3 regions of the Streptomyces sp. V1I1 genome follow, and region 2 is predicted to be linked to each of the others. Evidence: predicted binding sites of a transcription regulator. Region 2 holds the regulator's gene; each other region holds the start of a gene.
The links. The regulator HrcA, encoded in region 2, represses chaperone genes, less so after heat shock. The targets are predictions, from matches to a motif close to TTNGCACTCNGNNNNNCNGAGTGCNAA.
Positions count from the first base shown of each region.

Region 1: a site for HrcA is predicted at 1,177-1,203, ahead of groL (chaperonin GroEL). Genes of this name have one in related genera too.
Region 3: a site for HrcA is predicted at 2,749-2,775, ahead of groES (co-chaperone GroES). Genes of this name have one in related genera too.

Region 1 covers NZ_JAUSZH010000001.1:4,508,483-4,513,701, forward strand. The annotation lists gene thrC (threonine synthase) at 1-36, shown strand, start outside; gene QFZ67_RS21325 (MoaD/ThiS family protein) at 70-348, shown strand; gene QFZ67_RS21330 (cold-shock protein) at 749-952, shown strand; gene groL (chaperonin GroEL) at 1,328-2,950, shown strand; gene QFZ67_RS21340 (MFS transporter) at 2,970-4,304, opposite strand; gene QFZ67_RS21345 (helix-turn-helix domain-containing protein) at 4,301-4,882, opposite strand.
Region 2 covers NZ_JAUSZH010000001.1:5,691,168-5,696,386, reverse strand. The annotation lists gene QFZ67_RS26645 (nitronate monooxygenase) at 1-763, opposite strand, end outside; gene dnaJ (molecular chaperone DnaJ) at 993-2,129, opposite strand; gene hrcA (heat-inducible transcriptional repressor HrcA) at 2,130-3,155, opposite strand; gene QFZ67_RS26630 (MBL fold metallo-hydrolase) at 3,320-4,042, shown strand; gene QFZ67_RS26625 (DUF3097 domain-containing protein) at 4,053-4,862, shown strand; gene hemW (radical SAM family heme chaperone HemW) at 5,141-5,219, opposite strand, start outside.
Region 3 covers NZ_JAUSZH010000001.1:3,287,549-3,292,767, forward strand. The annotation lists gene QFZ67_RS15205 (ester cyclase) at 1-457, shown strand, start outside; partial or broken gene groL (chaperonin GroEL) at 535-2,164, opposite strand; gene groES (co-chaperone GroES) at 2,294-2,602, opposite strand; gene QFZ67_RS15220 (polysaccharide deacetylase family protein) at 2,865-3,506, opposite strand; gene QFZ67_RS15225 (polysaccharide deacetylase family protein) at 3,503-4,423, opposite strand; gene QFZ67_RS15230 (methyltransferase domain-containing protein) at 4,506-5,219, shown strand, end outside.

The DNA of each region.
Region 1 (5,219 bases), 1.2 Mb from region 2:
CTGGACGCGTTCCGCGACGCCGGCCTGGCAGGCTGACCGACCACCCGAGACTCAAGGAAGGCACGCAGCATGAGCGTCAACGTCCGCATCCCCACCATTCTCCGTACGTATACGGGCGGCCAGGCCGAGGTTTCGGCTCAGGGCGCGACCCTCTCCGAGGTGATCGCCGACCTGGAGAAGAACCACACCGGCATCGCCGCGCGTGTCCTGGACGACCAGGGCAAGCTGCGTCGCTTCGTCAACGTGTACGTGAACGACGACGACGTCCGTTTCGAGCAGGGTCTGGAGACCGCGACACCGGACGGTGCGGGCGTCTCGATCATTCCGGCTGTCGCCGGCGGCTGCTGACTTCGCAGAGTTACCGGTATTGCCCCCTCCGCAAGAGAAGCGGAGGGGGCAATTCCATAGGGTTGAGCGCGGTAGGCTTTGGGAAGCCCCCTCCGCTGCTCGTGCCGGACGCATATGAGAATGCGTCGCCGCGCGACAAGAGTCAGCCAAAGTGGTCGATCGAATTGTCGCGTAGGCGCCTTTTGTCGGGCCCGACTTGCCCCGGAATTCACAGAATTCACATGAATTATCCGTTCGGGCTTGCGCAGATTTCTCGTCCGATTGACCTGTTGCAGACGGCAGTTGGACAGATACATTCAGCCGCGGTCGACGCGTTCCGGCGCACACCCAAGGGGTGGAGGTCTGACCCGGGTCCGCGAAGTGCGGTCCTGCGCAAGGGCCAGTAATAGGGGAGTTAGGCATGGCTCAGGGCACCGTCAAGTGGTTCAACGCGGAGAAGGGGTACGGCTTCATCGCGGTCGACGGTGGTGCGGATGTTTTCGTCCACTACAGCGCGATCCAGATGGACGGGTACCGCACCCTTGAAGAGGGTCAGCGAGTTGAATTCGAGATCTCGCAGGGCCAGAAGGGTCCGCAGGCGGACATGGTCAAGCTCGCCGTCTGATCTCGGCGCGATCGGCCACCGACGCACTCACGCCGAGGGGCCCGCATCCCACGAGGGATGCGGGCCCCTCGTGCGTCTGCGCCCTCGCGTCGAGGCTTCTTCGAAGCCGCTGCGCCCTCCCTCCCCCCAACTACCGCTGGGAGGTGCCCCCACCGACCACTACCCCTCGTCGAGGCTTCTTCGAAGCCGCTTGCACTCTCGGGGGTCGAGTGCTAATCATTGCGTTAGCACTCTGACAGTGAGAGTGACAACGAGGACCGTGTCGGTGAGGTCCGCAGGCCAGGTGGGGCAAGGAACCACAGGGCTTGCAGGCCGTCCGTCGCGGGCGCCAGCGCGGTCCGGAGAATCCACCCCAGTCCGGGAGGACCACTTCACATGGCCAAGATCATCGCGTTCGACGAGGAGGCACGGCGCGGTCTCGAGCGCGGGATGAACCAGCTCGCCGACGCCGTCAAGGTCACCCTTGGCCCCAAGGGCCGGAACGTCGTCCTCGAGAAGAAGTGGGGCGCCCCCACGATCACCAACGATGGTGTTTCCATCGCCAAGGAGATCGAGCTCGAGGACCCGTACGAGAAGATCGGCGCCGAGCTGGTCAAGGAAGTCGCCAAGAAGACGGACGACGTCGCCGGTGACGGTACGACCACCGCGACCGTCCTCGCCCAGGCACTCGTCCGCGAGGGCCTGCGCAACGTGGCGGCCGGCGCCAACCCGATGGCCCTCAAGCGCGGCATCGAGAAGGCCGTCGAGGCCGTCTCCGGCGCCCTGCTCGAGCAGGCCAAGGACGTGGAGACCAAGGAGCAGATCGCTTCGACGGCCTCCATCTCCGCTGCCGACACCCAGATCGGCGAGCTCATCGCCGAGGCCATGGACAAGGTCGGCAAGGAAGGCGTCATCACCGTCGAGGAGTCCCAGACCTTCGGTCTGGAGCTGGAGCTCACCGAGGGTATGCGCTTCGACAAGGGCTACATCTCGGCGTACTTCGCCACTGACATGGAGCGTATGGAGGCGTCGCTCGACGACCCGTACATCCTGATCGTCAACTCCAAGGTCAGCAACGTGAAGGACCTCCTTCCGCTGCTGGAGAAGGTCATGCAGTCGGGCAAGCCGCTGCTGATCATCGCCGAGGACGTCGAGGGCGAGGCCCTGTCGACCCTGGTCGTCAACAAGATCCGCGGCACCTTCAAGTCCGTTGCCGTCAAGGCTCCGGGCTTCGGCGACCGCCGCAAGGCGATGCTGAACGACATCGCCATCCTCACCGGCGGCACGGTCATCTCCGAGGAGGTCGGCCTCAAGCTCGAGAACGCCGGCCTGGACCTGCTGGGCCGCGCCCGCAAGGTCGTCATCACCAAGGACGAGACCACGATCGTCGACGGTGCCGGTGAGAGCGACCAGGTTGCCGGTCGCGTGAACCAGATCCGTGCCGAGATCGAGAACAGCGACTCGGACTACGACCGCGAGAAGCTCCAGGAGCGCCTCGCGAAGCTGGCCGGCGGCGTGGCCGTCATCAAGGCCGGCGCCGCGACCGAGGTCGAGCTCAAGGAGCGCAAGCACCGCATCGAGGACGCGGTGCGCAACGCCAAGGCCGCCGTCGAGGAGGGCATCGTCGCCGGTGGTGGCGTGGCTCTCATCCAGGCTTCCTCGGTCTTCGAGAAGCTCGAGCTCGAGGGTGACGAGGCGACCGGCGCCAACGCCGTGAGGCTCGCGCTGGAGGCCCCGCTGAAGCAGATCGCCGTCAACGGTGGTCTCGAGGGCGGCGTCATCGTCGAGAAGGTGCGCAACCTGCCCATCGGTCACGGTCTGAACGCCGCGACCGGCGAGTACGTCGACATGATCGCCGAGGGCATCATCGACCCGGCGAAGGTTACGCGTTCCGCGCTGCAGAACGCCGCGTCGATCGCAGCGCTGTTCCTGACCACCGAGGCCGTCATCGCCGACAAGCCGGAGAAGGCCTCTGCGGCCGCTCCGGGCGGCATGCCGGGCGGTGACATGGACTTCTGATCCTGCGCGGATCGGCAGTTCACGCTGTACGGACCGAGGGCGGTACCCCCACTCCCAGGGGGGTGCCGCCCTCGGGCTTTTGCCCGGAGCGGCGGACCCACAGCAGGGCACCCGCCAGCAGAAGTGCGGCGCCGGGCAGCCAGGGCAGGGGCCCGGCCGGCAGGGCACCGGCGACCAGGCCCGCCAGGGCGCCGGACGATTGCAGGGCGAGGGACTGTACGGACAGGGCGGTGGCCCGGCCTGTGCTGTCGACGCGGCGGTGCAGCAGGTCGTTCTTGTTCGGGCCCGCCGCGCCGAGTCCGAAGTAGACCAGGGCGTAGCCGGTGGCCGCGAGGGTGAGGGCGGCCGGGCCGTTCCACAGGACGGTCAGGCCGAGCAGCAGCAGGCCCGTCGCGCTCAGCCCGATGCCCGCCATGACGGCGCGTTCGCCGCTGCCCGTCAGCCGTGCGGTCAGTGGTGCGCAGTGGTTGCCGAGAGCGGTGCAGACAAATCCGGCGCAGGCGAGCGAGGCGAAGAGCACCGCGCCCGACTCGGGGGTGCCGGTCAGGTCGGCGGCGCGTCCTGGCGTGAGCAGTTCGATGGTGGCCAGGGCCGAGCCCGTCGCGCCGGCCGTCAGCAGCACTCGGCGGATCAGGAAGTCCCGCGCGCCCAGGCGCAGTCCGTCAAGCGCGGTGGCCGGTACGCCGCGCAGCACATCGCGCAAGGTGGGCCGCGGCCGGGGCGGCTCGGGCAGGGCGGTCAACACGTACGCCACGAAGACCAGTCCGACGCCCGCGCCGAGCAGCGCGGGCACGGAGAGCGGCAGCACCAGTCCGGAGGTGGCGGTGGTCAGCCGTGCGCCCAGGTCCGGGCCGAGGCCGAGCAGCAGGGGCAGACCGCCGCCGAGCAGGGTGCCGACGGCGAGCGCGGCCGCGGAGGCGGTGCCGCCGCGGGCCAGCCCCGTGCGCAGTTCTGCGCCGGGGCCGGAGTGGGCCTGCACGGTGTCGACGTACCAGGCCTCGGCGGGTCCGCTCGACAGGGCGCGGCCGGAGCCCATCAGGGCCATGGCGACGGCGAGCGCCCAGACGGTGGTGCCCAGGGCCAGGAGGACGAGGGCGACCAGGTTGAGCACGCCCGCCGCGGCGAGCACGGTGCGGCGGCCGATGACGTCGGACAGGCCGCCGGTGGGCAGTTCGAGGGCTGAGACGGTGAGGGAGTGCACGGCGAAGAGCCCGCCGACGACCGCGAGGCCCATGCCGCGCTCGGTGAGGAGCAGCACCTGCGAGGGTATGTACAGGCCAACCGGCAGCCAGAAGAGGAAGTTGACGGCGACGAAGCGGCGGCGCGCGGTACGGGCGTCCAGGGGCCCGGTCATGACGCGAGGGGGAGTCCGGCGGCCACGAGCACGACCTGCTCGGCGCGGGGATCACCCTCGTCGCGAGCTGCCAGTTCCTCCGCCGTACGGTCGAACACCTCCCACAGCTCGGTGAGCGACTCGGGGGTCAGCCGCAGGACCAGATCGGTGATGCCCGACGGCTCCACCCACTCCTGGCCGAGCCGGCCTGCCGCGACATCCGCCTCGTGCCGGCCGAGGGAACGCTCCAGGTGCTCGATCTGAACCCGGCGCGAGACGTTGACGAAGGCGCGGCTGCCGGGCGAGCCCTCCATCGCCGCGTTGCTCCACGCGGTGACGGAGTGCACCGCCTGCCAGCGCCGCTCCCGCCCGTCGCGCTGCTGGGCCTCCGCGACGAACGCGTACTTGGCGAGGACCCGCAGGTGGTAGCTGGTGGAGGCGGAGGACTCCCCGGTCCTGACCGCGAGTTCGCTCGCGGTGGCGGGGCCGTCCTGACGTAGCAGCCCGAGCAGCCGGATGCGCAACGGGTGTGTGAGGGCCTTCAGGGCTGCTGCGTCCCGCTCGGGGTCGAGGACGCGTTTCCGATCTTCGCTGACCATGAGGGGAGGGTAGAACGGTCAGGTCACAGTTGGGCTTCCCATCCGCCGGGGTGGGGAAGGCCCCACCCCCTAGAGGCCGGGAAGCCCGGTGGGAGCCCGGCCGTGGTTCCGCGAGGGTCTTCCCATGCGAATCCTCGGCAGCCGGACATCCGGCTTCACCACAGCGGCTCTCAGCCTCCCCGTCCTCGCGACGACGCGACATGGCTATGAAAACCGTGCAGCGCCATGCGGCTAGCCCGGCCACTATCCGGATTGAACACCTGCGCCGTGCCCTGCGTCTTCACGAGCTTCGCCGCAAGGCATGGTGACCAACGCGTCCAATCCACCAGGCATGCAT
Region 2 (5,219 bases):
CCTGCTTGTGCAGCGCGTTCGCGCCGGACTCGGGGCAGACCAGGAACGCCGTCCCGAGCTGCGCCGCGCCCGCGCCGGCCGCGAGCACGCCGGCGATCTGACCGCCGCGCATCAGGCCGCCCGCGGCGATGACAGGCAGCTGCACGGACTCGCGGACCAGCGCGACGAGCGAGAGCAGCCCGATGCCGGAGCCGTCGGTCGCCGGGTCGTCCCGGTGGGTGCCCTGGTGTCCGCCGGCCTCGACGCCCTGCACACACACGGCATCCGCCCCGGCCCACTGCGCGGCCTGCGCCTCTTCGGGCGTGGTGACGGTGACGACGGTGAAGGTCCCGGCCTTGGCGAAGGAGTCGAGCACATCGCGGGTCGGACAGCCGAAGGTGAAGGAGACAACGGGAACCGGATCGTCGAGGAGGATGGCGAGCTTGGCCTCGTACCCGTCGTCCCGCCCCGAGTCGGGGTCGCCGAGCGGTGTCTCGTACCAGGCGGCCTCACCGGCGAGCTGATGCCGGTAGACCTCGACGGCGGCGGGGTCGGCGGTGTTGGGCTGCGGCATGAAGAGATTGACGCCGAAGGGCTGCCCGGTGAGCCCGCGGACCTGTTTGACCTCCTGGTACATGCCGTCCGCGGTCTTGTACCCGGCAGCCAGGAACCCGAGCCCACCGGCTTCGGACACGGCGGCGGCGAGCTGCGGACAGGATGCGCCGCCCGCCATGGGGGCCTGCACGATCGGATAACGGCAAAGATCGGCCAGTGCGGAGGACATGCAGGCATGGTGCCATGTCACTCCCGCACCACCGAATCCGGCGTTCTGTTCGTTAACCGGGGGCTGGCCCCCAGGCACCCGTACGCCCTTCGAGGACAGCTTGGGGCCCGCCCGCGAAACCCACCACCGACAGCAACCACCAACGCCCCCTGGCCCACGGCGACCGCGAACCCGGTTGACTCCCACCAACCCCCCTGGCCAACGGCAACCGCGAACCCGGTGACTCCGCTTACCGGCCGTTGAACGCGTCCTTCAGGCGGGAGAACAGGCCCTGCTGGCCCGGCTGGAACTGGCCCGTCGGCCGCTCCTCCCCGCGCAGCTTCGCCAGGTCCCGCAGCAGCCGCTCCTGATCCGCGTCCAGCTTCGACGGGGTCATCACCTCGACGTGCACGATCAGGTCGCCGCGGCCCCCGCCCCGCAGGTGTGTGATGCCGCGCCCGTGCAACGGGATCGACTGCCCCGACTGCGTACCCGGGCGGATGTCGACGTCCTCCACGCCGTCCAGCGTCTCCAGCGGGCACTTCGTGCCCAGCGCCGCCGCCGTCATCGGGATGGTCACCGTGCAGTGCAGATCGTCGCCGCGCCGCTGGAAGACCGCGTGCGGCAGCTCGTGGATCTCGACGTACAGATCACCCGCGGGGCCGCCGCCGGGGCCGACCTCGCCCTCACCGGCGAGCTGGATGCGCGTGCCGTTGTCGACGCCGGCCGGGATCTTCACGGTCAGCGTGCGACGGGACCGGATACGGCCGTCGCCGGCGCACTCCGGGCACGGCGTCGGCACGACCGTGCCGAAGCCCTGGCACTGCGGGCACGGCCGCGACGTCATGACCTGGCCCAGGAAGGACCGCGTCACCTGCGAGACCTCACCGCGGCCGCGGCACATGTCGCAGGTCTGCGCCGAGGTGCCCGGCGCCGCGCCCTCACCCGAGCACGTCGTGCAGACGACCGCCGTGTCGACCTGGATGTCCTTGGTCGTACCGAAGGCCGCCTCGTTGAGGTCGATCTCCAGCCGGATCATCGCGTCCTGGCCGCGCCGCGTACGCGACCTCGGCCCGCGCTGCGACGCCGTACCGAAGAACGCGTCCATGATGTCCGAGAAGTTCCCGAAGCCACCGGCTCCGAAGCCGCCCGCGCCTCCGCCGCCCGCCTGCGAAAGCGGGTCTCCGCCGAGGTCGTAGACCTGCTTCTTCTGCGGGTCCGACAGCACCTCGTAGGCGGCGTTGATCTCCTTGAAGCGCTCCTGCGTCTTCGGGTCCGGATTCACATCCGGGTGGAGTTCGCGCGCAAGGCGGCGGAAGGCCTTCTTGATCTCGTCCTGTGATGCGTCGCGGCGCACGCCGAGTACGGCGTAGTAGTCCGTGGCCACTTACGACTCCGCCAGGATCTGTCCGACGTAACGTGCCACTGCGCGTACCGCTCCCATCGTTCCGGGGTAGTCCATGCGGGTCGGTCCGACCACGCCGAGTTTGGCAACTGCCTCGTCGCCCGAACCGTAGCCGACCGCGACCACGGACGTGGAGTTGAGGCCCTCATGGGCGTTCTCATGACCGATCCGTACGGTCATGCCCATACCGCCCGATTCCTTGGCCTCGCCGAGCAGCTTGAGGAGCACCACATGCTCCTCGAGCGCCTCCAGCACCGGCCTGATCGTCAGCGGGAAATCGTGCCCGAAGCGCGTCAGATTGGCGGTGCCGCCGATCACCAGACGCTCCTCGGTCTCCTCGACCAGGGTTTCGAGCAGGGTCGAGAGCACCGTGGAGACGGTCCCGCGGTCCTCCGCCTCGAAGGAATCGGGAAGATCCTGCACCAGCTGCGGCACATCCGCGAAGCGGCGCCCGACGACCCGGCTGTTGAGCCGGGCCCGCAGGTCCGCGAGCGAGGTGTCACCGAACGGCGCGGGGCAGTCGATCATGCGCTGCTCGACCCGTCCGGTGTCCGTGATCAGCACCAGCATCAGCCGGGCGGGCGCGAGGGAGAGGAGCTCCACGTGCCGGACGGTGGACCGGGTCAGCGAGGGGTACTGGACGACGGCGACCTGCCGGGTCAGCTGCGCCAGCAGCCGTACCGTACGGCCCACTACGTCGTCGAGGTCGACGGCTCCGTCCAGGAAGTTCTGGATGGCGCGGCGCTCGGGCGACGACAGCGGCTTGACGCCCGCCAGCTTGTCGACGAAGAGCCGGTAGCCCTTGTCCGTCGGGATGCGTCCGGCGCTGGTGTGCGGCTGGGCGATGAACCCTTCCTCCTCCAGCACCGCCATGTCGTTGCGGACAGTGGCCGGCGAGACGCCGAGCTTATGACGCTCGGTGAGCGCCTTGGAGCCGACGGGCTCCTCGGTGCCGACATAGTCCTGGACGATGGCGCGCAGCACCTCGAGTCTGCGTTCACTGAGCACCGCGCACACCTCCAGCTGTGGTCCCTGGCGACTGCTTGGCACTCGATGCATACGAGTGCCAGCCTTTCACCGTGCCAGTGTACGGCCGTGGGGTACGCCCCTAGCAAGGGCGGCCGACCACGCTACCGTGCGACATCCCTGGTCGTTGCCGATAGCGTCCCGGTATGGACGTCAGTTGGGAAGAGTTCGGCTGGGAGCGGCTGGCCGACGGGGTGGGCCGCCGACGGATGCCGGTCTGGGACGCGACTGTGGGTCTGATCGCCGGTGACAGCGGTGTCCTCATGTACGACACGGGCTCCACGCTCCGCGAGGGCGCCGAGCTCCGCACCCAGGCGCAGGCGCTGCTGGGCGGCCGCCGGGTGACGCATATCGCACTGAGCCACCCCCACTTCGACCATGTGCTGGGGACGGCGGCGTTCGCGGGGGCGCAGGTGTACGGCGCGGTCGGTGTGGCCGATCTGATGAAGCGGGAGCGCGACGAGATCCTGGGCTCGGCGGTACGCCACGGGGTAGCCGTCGACGACGCGGCCCAGGCGGTCGACGTGCTGGTGGTGCCGCACCACATGGTGAGCGGGGAGTGGACGCTGGAGCTGGGCGGCCGCCAGGTGCTGCTGGCGAATGTGGGCCCAGGACATTCGGGCCACGATCTGGCCGTCCTGGTGCCGGGCAGCCCGGAGGTGGTGTTCTGCGGCGACCTGGTGGAGGAGTCGGGCGAACCCCAGGCGGGCCCGGACGCGATCCCGTCCCGCTGGCCGGCTGCACTGGACCGGCTGCTGTCCCTGGGCGGCGAGGACGCGGTGTACGTGCCGGGGCACGGGGCAGTGGTCGACGCGGCGTTCGTACGCGTCCAACGCGACGTGCTGGCGGCGCGGTTCGGGGTGTCGTAGCGTCTGGCGAATGCGCAGCTACAGCCCCGATCTGACGCCACCTTGGAAGAAGCAGCAGCCGGCTCCCGAGGTCCCCGCCGACCCGGACCTGGTCGTGGAGGAGGTCGGCACGGGCTTCTGCGGCGCGGTGATCCGCTGCGAGGCGGGGACTGTGACCCTGGAGGACCGCTTCGGCAAACACCGGGTGTTCCCGCTGGCCCCGCGGGGCTTCCTGCTGGAAGGCCGCGTCGTCACCCTGGTCCGCCCGACGTCGCCGTCCGCGGCCCGCCCGGTCCGTACGGCCTCGGGCTCCCTCGCGGTCCCCGGCGCCCGCGCGCGGGTCGCGCGCGCCGGGCGCATCTACGTGGAGGGCCGCCACGACGCCGAGCTCGTCGAGAAGGTGTGGGGTGACGATCTGCGGATCGAGGGGGTGGTGGTGGAGTACCTGGAGGGCATCGACGACCTCCCCGCGATCGTCACGGCCTTCGCCCCGGGCCCGGACGCGCGCCTCGGGGTACTGGTGGACCACCTGGTCCCGGGCTCGAAGGAGTCCCGCATCGCGTCCGAGATCTCCAGCGACCACGCCCTGGTGGTGGGCCACCCGTACATCGACGTGTGGGAGGCGGTGAAGCCGTCCTCGGTGGGCATCCGCGCCTGGCCGACGGTCCCGCGCGGCGAGGACTGGAAGACGGGCGTCTGCCGCGCTCTGGGCTGGCCGGAGAACACGGGGGCCGCGTGGCAGCGGATCCTGTCGGGGGTGAGGTCGTACAAGGACCTGGAGCCGGAGCTGCTGGGGCGGGTGGAGGAGCTGATCGACTTCGTGACGGCGCCGGGGGTGTGAGCGGGGGTCTCTCCCCACCCCGCCGCTTCCCGCAACCGGGGCTCCGCCCCAGACCCCGCGCCTCAAACGCCGGCGAGGCTTGTTTCGGGGCTCCGCCCCGGACCCCGCTCCTCAAACGCCGGCGAGGCTGGAAAACCAGCCCGTCCGGCGTTTGAGGACACTCCCCCTACGCCCGGAGGGCGTGGAGGGACCCCCAGAAGGGCGTACGGGGGTCTGGGGGCTCCCCAGTTACGGGAAGGGGCGGGTAGGGGAACAGCCCCGCAGGCGCACAGCCCCCGTCAGTCCACCAGGTCCCGCACCACCGCGTCCGCCAGCAGCCGCCCCCGCAGTGTGAGCACCGCACGCCCCTCGGCGTAC
Region 3 (5,219 bases), 2.4 Mb from region 2:
CGACGGGATGCCCACCTTCACCGACCTCGATGTGGTCCGCGACGAACAGTTGAACCAGGCAACCTCTCGCCGGTTCTTCCACGAGATCGCCACCGGGGGCAACCTCGACGCCATCGACGAAGTGTTCGCGGCCGACTACGCCGACCACGACATCATGAAGGAAGAAGACACCACGATCGGGTCCGACGTCATCCGCGGCGATGTCAGCGCGTGGCGCACGGCCTTCGACTTCACCTTCAGCCTGGACAGGCAGATCTGCGAGGGCGACGACGTCGTGACGCTGTGGACCTGGACCGGCACCCACCAGGGCGAGTTCATGGGCATCGCGCCCACCGGCAAGCAGTGCACCATGACGGGCACCACGATCTTCCGCTTCAAGGACGGCAAGATCCAGGAAGGCTGGTGGCACTTCGACGTCCTGCGCCTGATGCGGCAGCTCGGCGTGACGGGTCAGTAACAGCGCGCCCGGCCGGATGCCGAAGGCCCCCGTTCCCGCCAGCGGCGGGAACGGGGGCCTTCACACGTCGTGCGACGTCAGTGGCTGTGACCGTGGCCGTGGCCGTGACCCGCGTCGGCCTCCTCCTCGGCCGGCTTCTCGACGACCAGGGTCTCGGTCGTGAGCAGCAGCGAGGCGATGGACGCGGCGTTCTCCAGCGCGGAGCGCGTGACCTTGACCGGGTCGATGACGCCGGCCTTCACCAGGTCGCCGTACTCGCCGGTCGCGGCGTTGAAGCCCTGGCCCGCGTCCAGCTCCGCCACCTTGGAGGTGATGACGTAGCCCTCGAGGCCGGCGTTCTCGGCGATCCAGCGCAGCGGCTCCACGACGGCGCGGCGGACGACCGCGACACCGGTGGCCTCGTCGCCCTCCTTGCCGAGGTTGCCCTCGAGCACCTTGGCGGCGTGGACGAGCGCGGAGCCACCACCGGAGACGATGCCCTCCTCGACCGCGGCGCGGGTCGCGGAGATGGCGTCCTCCAGACGGTGCTTCTTCTCCTTCAGCTCCACCTCGGTGGCGGCGCCGACCTTGATCACGCACACGCCGCCGGCCAGCTTCGCGAGGCGCTCCTGGAGCTTCTCGCGGTCCCAGTCGGAGTCCGTGGACTCGATCTCGGCCTTGATCTGGTTGATACGGCCGACGACGTCCTCGTGGTTGCCGCCACCGTCGACGATGACGGTGTCGTCCTTGGAGACGGTCACGCGGCGGGCGGTGCCCAGCACGTCCAGACCGGCCTGGTCGAGCTTGAGGCCGACCTCCTCGGCGATGACGGTGGCACCCGTGAGGGCGGCCATGTCGCCGAGCATCGCCTTGCGGCGGTCGCCGAAGCCGGGGGCCTTGACGGCCACCGCGTTGAAGGTGCCGCGGATCTTGTTCACGACCAGGGTCGACAGGGCTTCGCCCTCGACGTCCTCGGCGATGATCAGCAGCGGCTTGGAGCCACCCGCCTGGATGATCTTCTCCAGCAGCGGCAGCAGGTCCTGGATGGAGGCGATCTTGCCCTGGTGGATCAGGATGTACGGGTCGTCGAGGACGGCCTCCATACGCTCCTGGTCGCTCACCATGTACGGCGACAGGTAGCCCTTGTCGAAGGCCATGCCCTCGGTGAAGTCGAGCTCCAGACCGAAGGCGTTGGACTCCTCGACGGTGATGACACCGTCCTTGCCGACCTTGTCCATCGCCTCGGCGATGAGCTGGCCGACCTGCTGGTCCTGCGCGGAGAGCGCGGCGACGGCGGCGATGTCGGCCTTGTCCTCGATCGGGCGGGCGGTCGCGAGGAGTTCCTCGGACACGGCCTTGACCGCGGCATCGATGCCCTTCTTCAGGGCGGCCGGGGACGCGCCGGCTGCGACGTTGCGCAGGCCCTCGCGGACCAGCGCCTGGGCCAGCACGGTGGCGGTGGTGGTGCCGTCACCCGCGATGTCGTTGGTCTTGGTCGCCACCTCCTTCACCAGCTGGGCGCCGAGGTTTCTCGTACGGGTCGTCGAGCTCGACCTCACGGGCGATCGTGACACCGTCGTTGGTGATGGTGGGGGCGCCGAACTTCTTGTCGATGACGACGTTGCGGCCGCGGGGGCCGATCGTCACCTTGACCGTGTCGGCAAGCTTGTTGACGCCGCGCTCGAGGGCGCGACGGGCGTCCTCGTCGAACTTCAGGATCTTCGCCATGGGAGCTTCTCTGTCCTCTCAAACGAACTGCGCCCCTGACCTCCCGGCTACATCAGTGCGGGGGCCAGGGGCGCAGATCAAACAACTTCGGGTGCGGAGTCCTCTGGGGGCGACCCCCAGACCCCCGACCTACTTCTCGATGATCGCGAGTACGTCGCGAGCCGAGAGGACGAGGTACTCCTCGCCGTTGTACTTGACTTCGGTGCCGCCGTACTTGCTGTACAGCACGACGTCGCCGGTCTTGACGTCGAGCGGCAGACGCTCGCCGTTCTCGAAGCGACCCGGGCCCACCGCGAGGACGACGCCCTCCTGGGGCTTCTCCTTCGCGGTGTCCGGGATGACCAGGCCAGAGGCCGTGGTCTGCTCGGCGTCGAGCGGCTGGACCACAATACGGTCCTCGAGCGGCTTGATGGCAACCTTGGAGCTGGCGGTCGTCACGATCCGACCTCCCCCTTCGGAGATCTCACGGGGCTAACTGTCTGAGGTGGCGACCAGGTGGATCCGTCGTCGCGGGTGCCGGACCTGCCCGTCGCTGTGTTGGCACTCTCCAGTGGGGAGTGCCAGACCCGAGACTATGACTGCGATTAGCACTCGGTCAAGCGGAGTGCCAATCAACGGCGCGCGCCGCGCTGATCCCGGTACGGAGAACGTCGCCCCCGACCCATTGGTTCCGCAGGCCCACGCCCCGCGGCACGAGGGCTCAGACGTAGTCCTCCAGGCGCGCCACCGCGTATCCCTGCTCTTCGATACGGCGCAGCAGCCGTGCCGCCGTTCGGGCATCCGCCCGCACGATCTCGCCGGGCCGCAACTGTTCGCCGTCCGCGTACTCCCGCCCCAGGACCACCGCGCGGACCCCGCAGTCGGCCGCCGCCCGCAGCGTGTCCTCGTTGTACGCGCCGTGCGGCGGGCGGAAGAGGCGGACCTCATGGTGTCCGCAGATCTCGGCGCGCTGTCCCTCGTACGAGAGCGTGCGCAGGTCCGGATGCCGGGCCGTGTGGAACACGCTGACCGGCAACTTCAGCTCGCCCGCCATCCGTACGAACCGCTGATCGCGCGCCGCGCGCTCGTCGAAGGTGAGGAAGACGACCTTGTCGCGGGTGGGCACCCGGTGCACCACGGGCGGCGCCGAGAGCCGGCGTGCGGGCGGCTTCGGCGCGGCGGCCAGCGGCCGGGCCAGCCCCCACCGCAGGTGGGCGGCGCCCGGCGCGCCTGCGCCCGGCGTGACCTGCTTCGCGGCCTTGCGCCCGAGCCGCTCGAGGGGGTCCACCGACTGTGCGCACCCCGTGGTGAGAAGCGCACCGGCCGCCAGCAGTCCGGCCAGCAGCCGGTGCGCCTGCGTCATACGTAGTCCTCCAGCTTTGCCACGGCGTAGCCCCTGTCGGTGACCGTCTTCATGACCCGCCGGATCATGTCGGGCATGGTGCCCTCCCAGTCATCGCTGCCGCGGAAGTGGGTGAGGATGATGTCGCCGGGGTGCAGATCCTGGTCCCACTCCCGCCACTCCATGTGATCGGGAAACGCCTCGGCGGCCCACAGGGGCACGGCTTTCACCCCGCACGACTGGGCGGCGCGCAGGGTCTTCTTGTTGTAGTTGCCGTACGGCGGGCGGAAGAGCCGGGGCCGTTTGCCGTACCGCTCCTCGAGCTTGGTCTGCTGGTCGCAGATCTCGTGCTCCTGCTCGGCGTACGAAAGGCCGGGCATATAGCGGTGGTTGAGGGTGTGGTTGTGCAGCGAGACGCCGCGGTCCTGCATCTGCTCGAAGTAGCCGTAGTTGTCGTTGATCACGTAGTCGCTGAGGAAGGCGCTGTACGGGATCTGGAGCTCGCTCATCATCTGGAGCAGGGCGGGGTCCTTCTCCGAACCGTCGTCGATCGTCAGGAAGACGATCTTCTCCTTGACCGGCACGGTCGTGAAGACGGGTGGCAAGGACTCGCCGTCCTCGACCTCGAAGCCCTTGCGGGTGGTGATCTCCGGTTTGGTGGCGGGGGGCTGGGGCGCGGCGAGCGGGGTGTTGGCCAGGCCCCACTTCTTGGCGGCGGCGGCGCGTTCGGCCTGGGTGCGCTTGACCTTCTCCACGTACGCGGAGAGCGCGCCGGCCGGGCCGGGCCGCTTCGCCTTGCCCCGGGCGGCGTTCGCGCCGGCGGCAGGTCGCGGGGGCTCGGCCGCACAGGCGGAGCCGAGGGCGGCGACGAGGAGCACGGCCAGGACTGCACGGCTCCGCCGCGCACGATTTTTCTCATTTTGTCTTACTAGCTGCATGTCGCCGGATCCTGTCAGCACGGATCCGTACGGCCCGGCCGACACCGCCACCGCGGGCGCACCATCCCCCGCCTGGCCCACAATGGGCCGGGTGAACGACCTGGATCCCCTCGCCTCCTTCGCCGCACTGCTCACCGATGAGGGGCGGGCGCTGCTGGACTCCCTGGACGCCTACGACCCGGCGCAGGAGCTGGCCACGGCCACCCGGCTGCGCCGCGAGCACCCGACCGCGCTGGTATCGGCGGCGCTGGGGCAGGCGCGGCTGCGACAGCGGGCGGTCGCGAAGTTCGGGGCCGAGGACGCGCGGCGGATGTTCTTCACGCCGAACGGCGTCGAGCAGGCGACCCGCCGCGCCGTCGCCTCGTACCGCGCCGGGCGCTTCGCGGGACTCGGCGTACGCAGCGTGGCGGACCTGTGCAGCGGGATCGGCGGCGACGCGATCGCACTCGCCCGGGCCGGGATCCGGGTGCTTGCGGTGGACCGGGACCCGCTGACGGCCGAAGTAGCACGTGCGAACGCCGACGCGCTGGGGCTGGCGCAGCTGATCGAGGTCCGCTGCGCGGATGTCACAGAGGTGGACACGGCCGCGTACGACGCGGTGTTCGTGGACCCGGCCCGGCGGGGCGGCCGGGGCCGCATTTTCGACCCGGAGGCGTACTCCCCGCCCCTGTCCTGGGCGATCGGCGCGGCCCGCACCCGCCCGCGCGCCGCGCTCAAGATCGCACCCGGCATCCCGCACGAGGCCGTCCCCGAGGACGCCGAGGCGGAGTGGATCTCGGACGGCGGCGACGTGAAG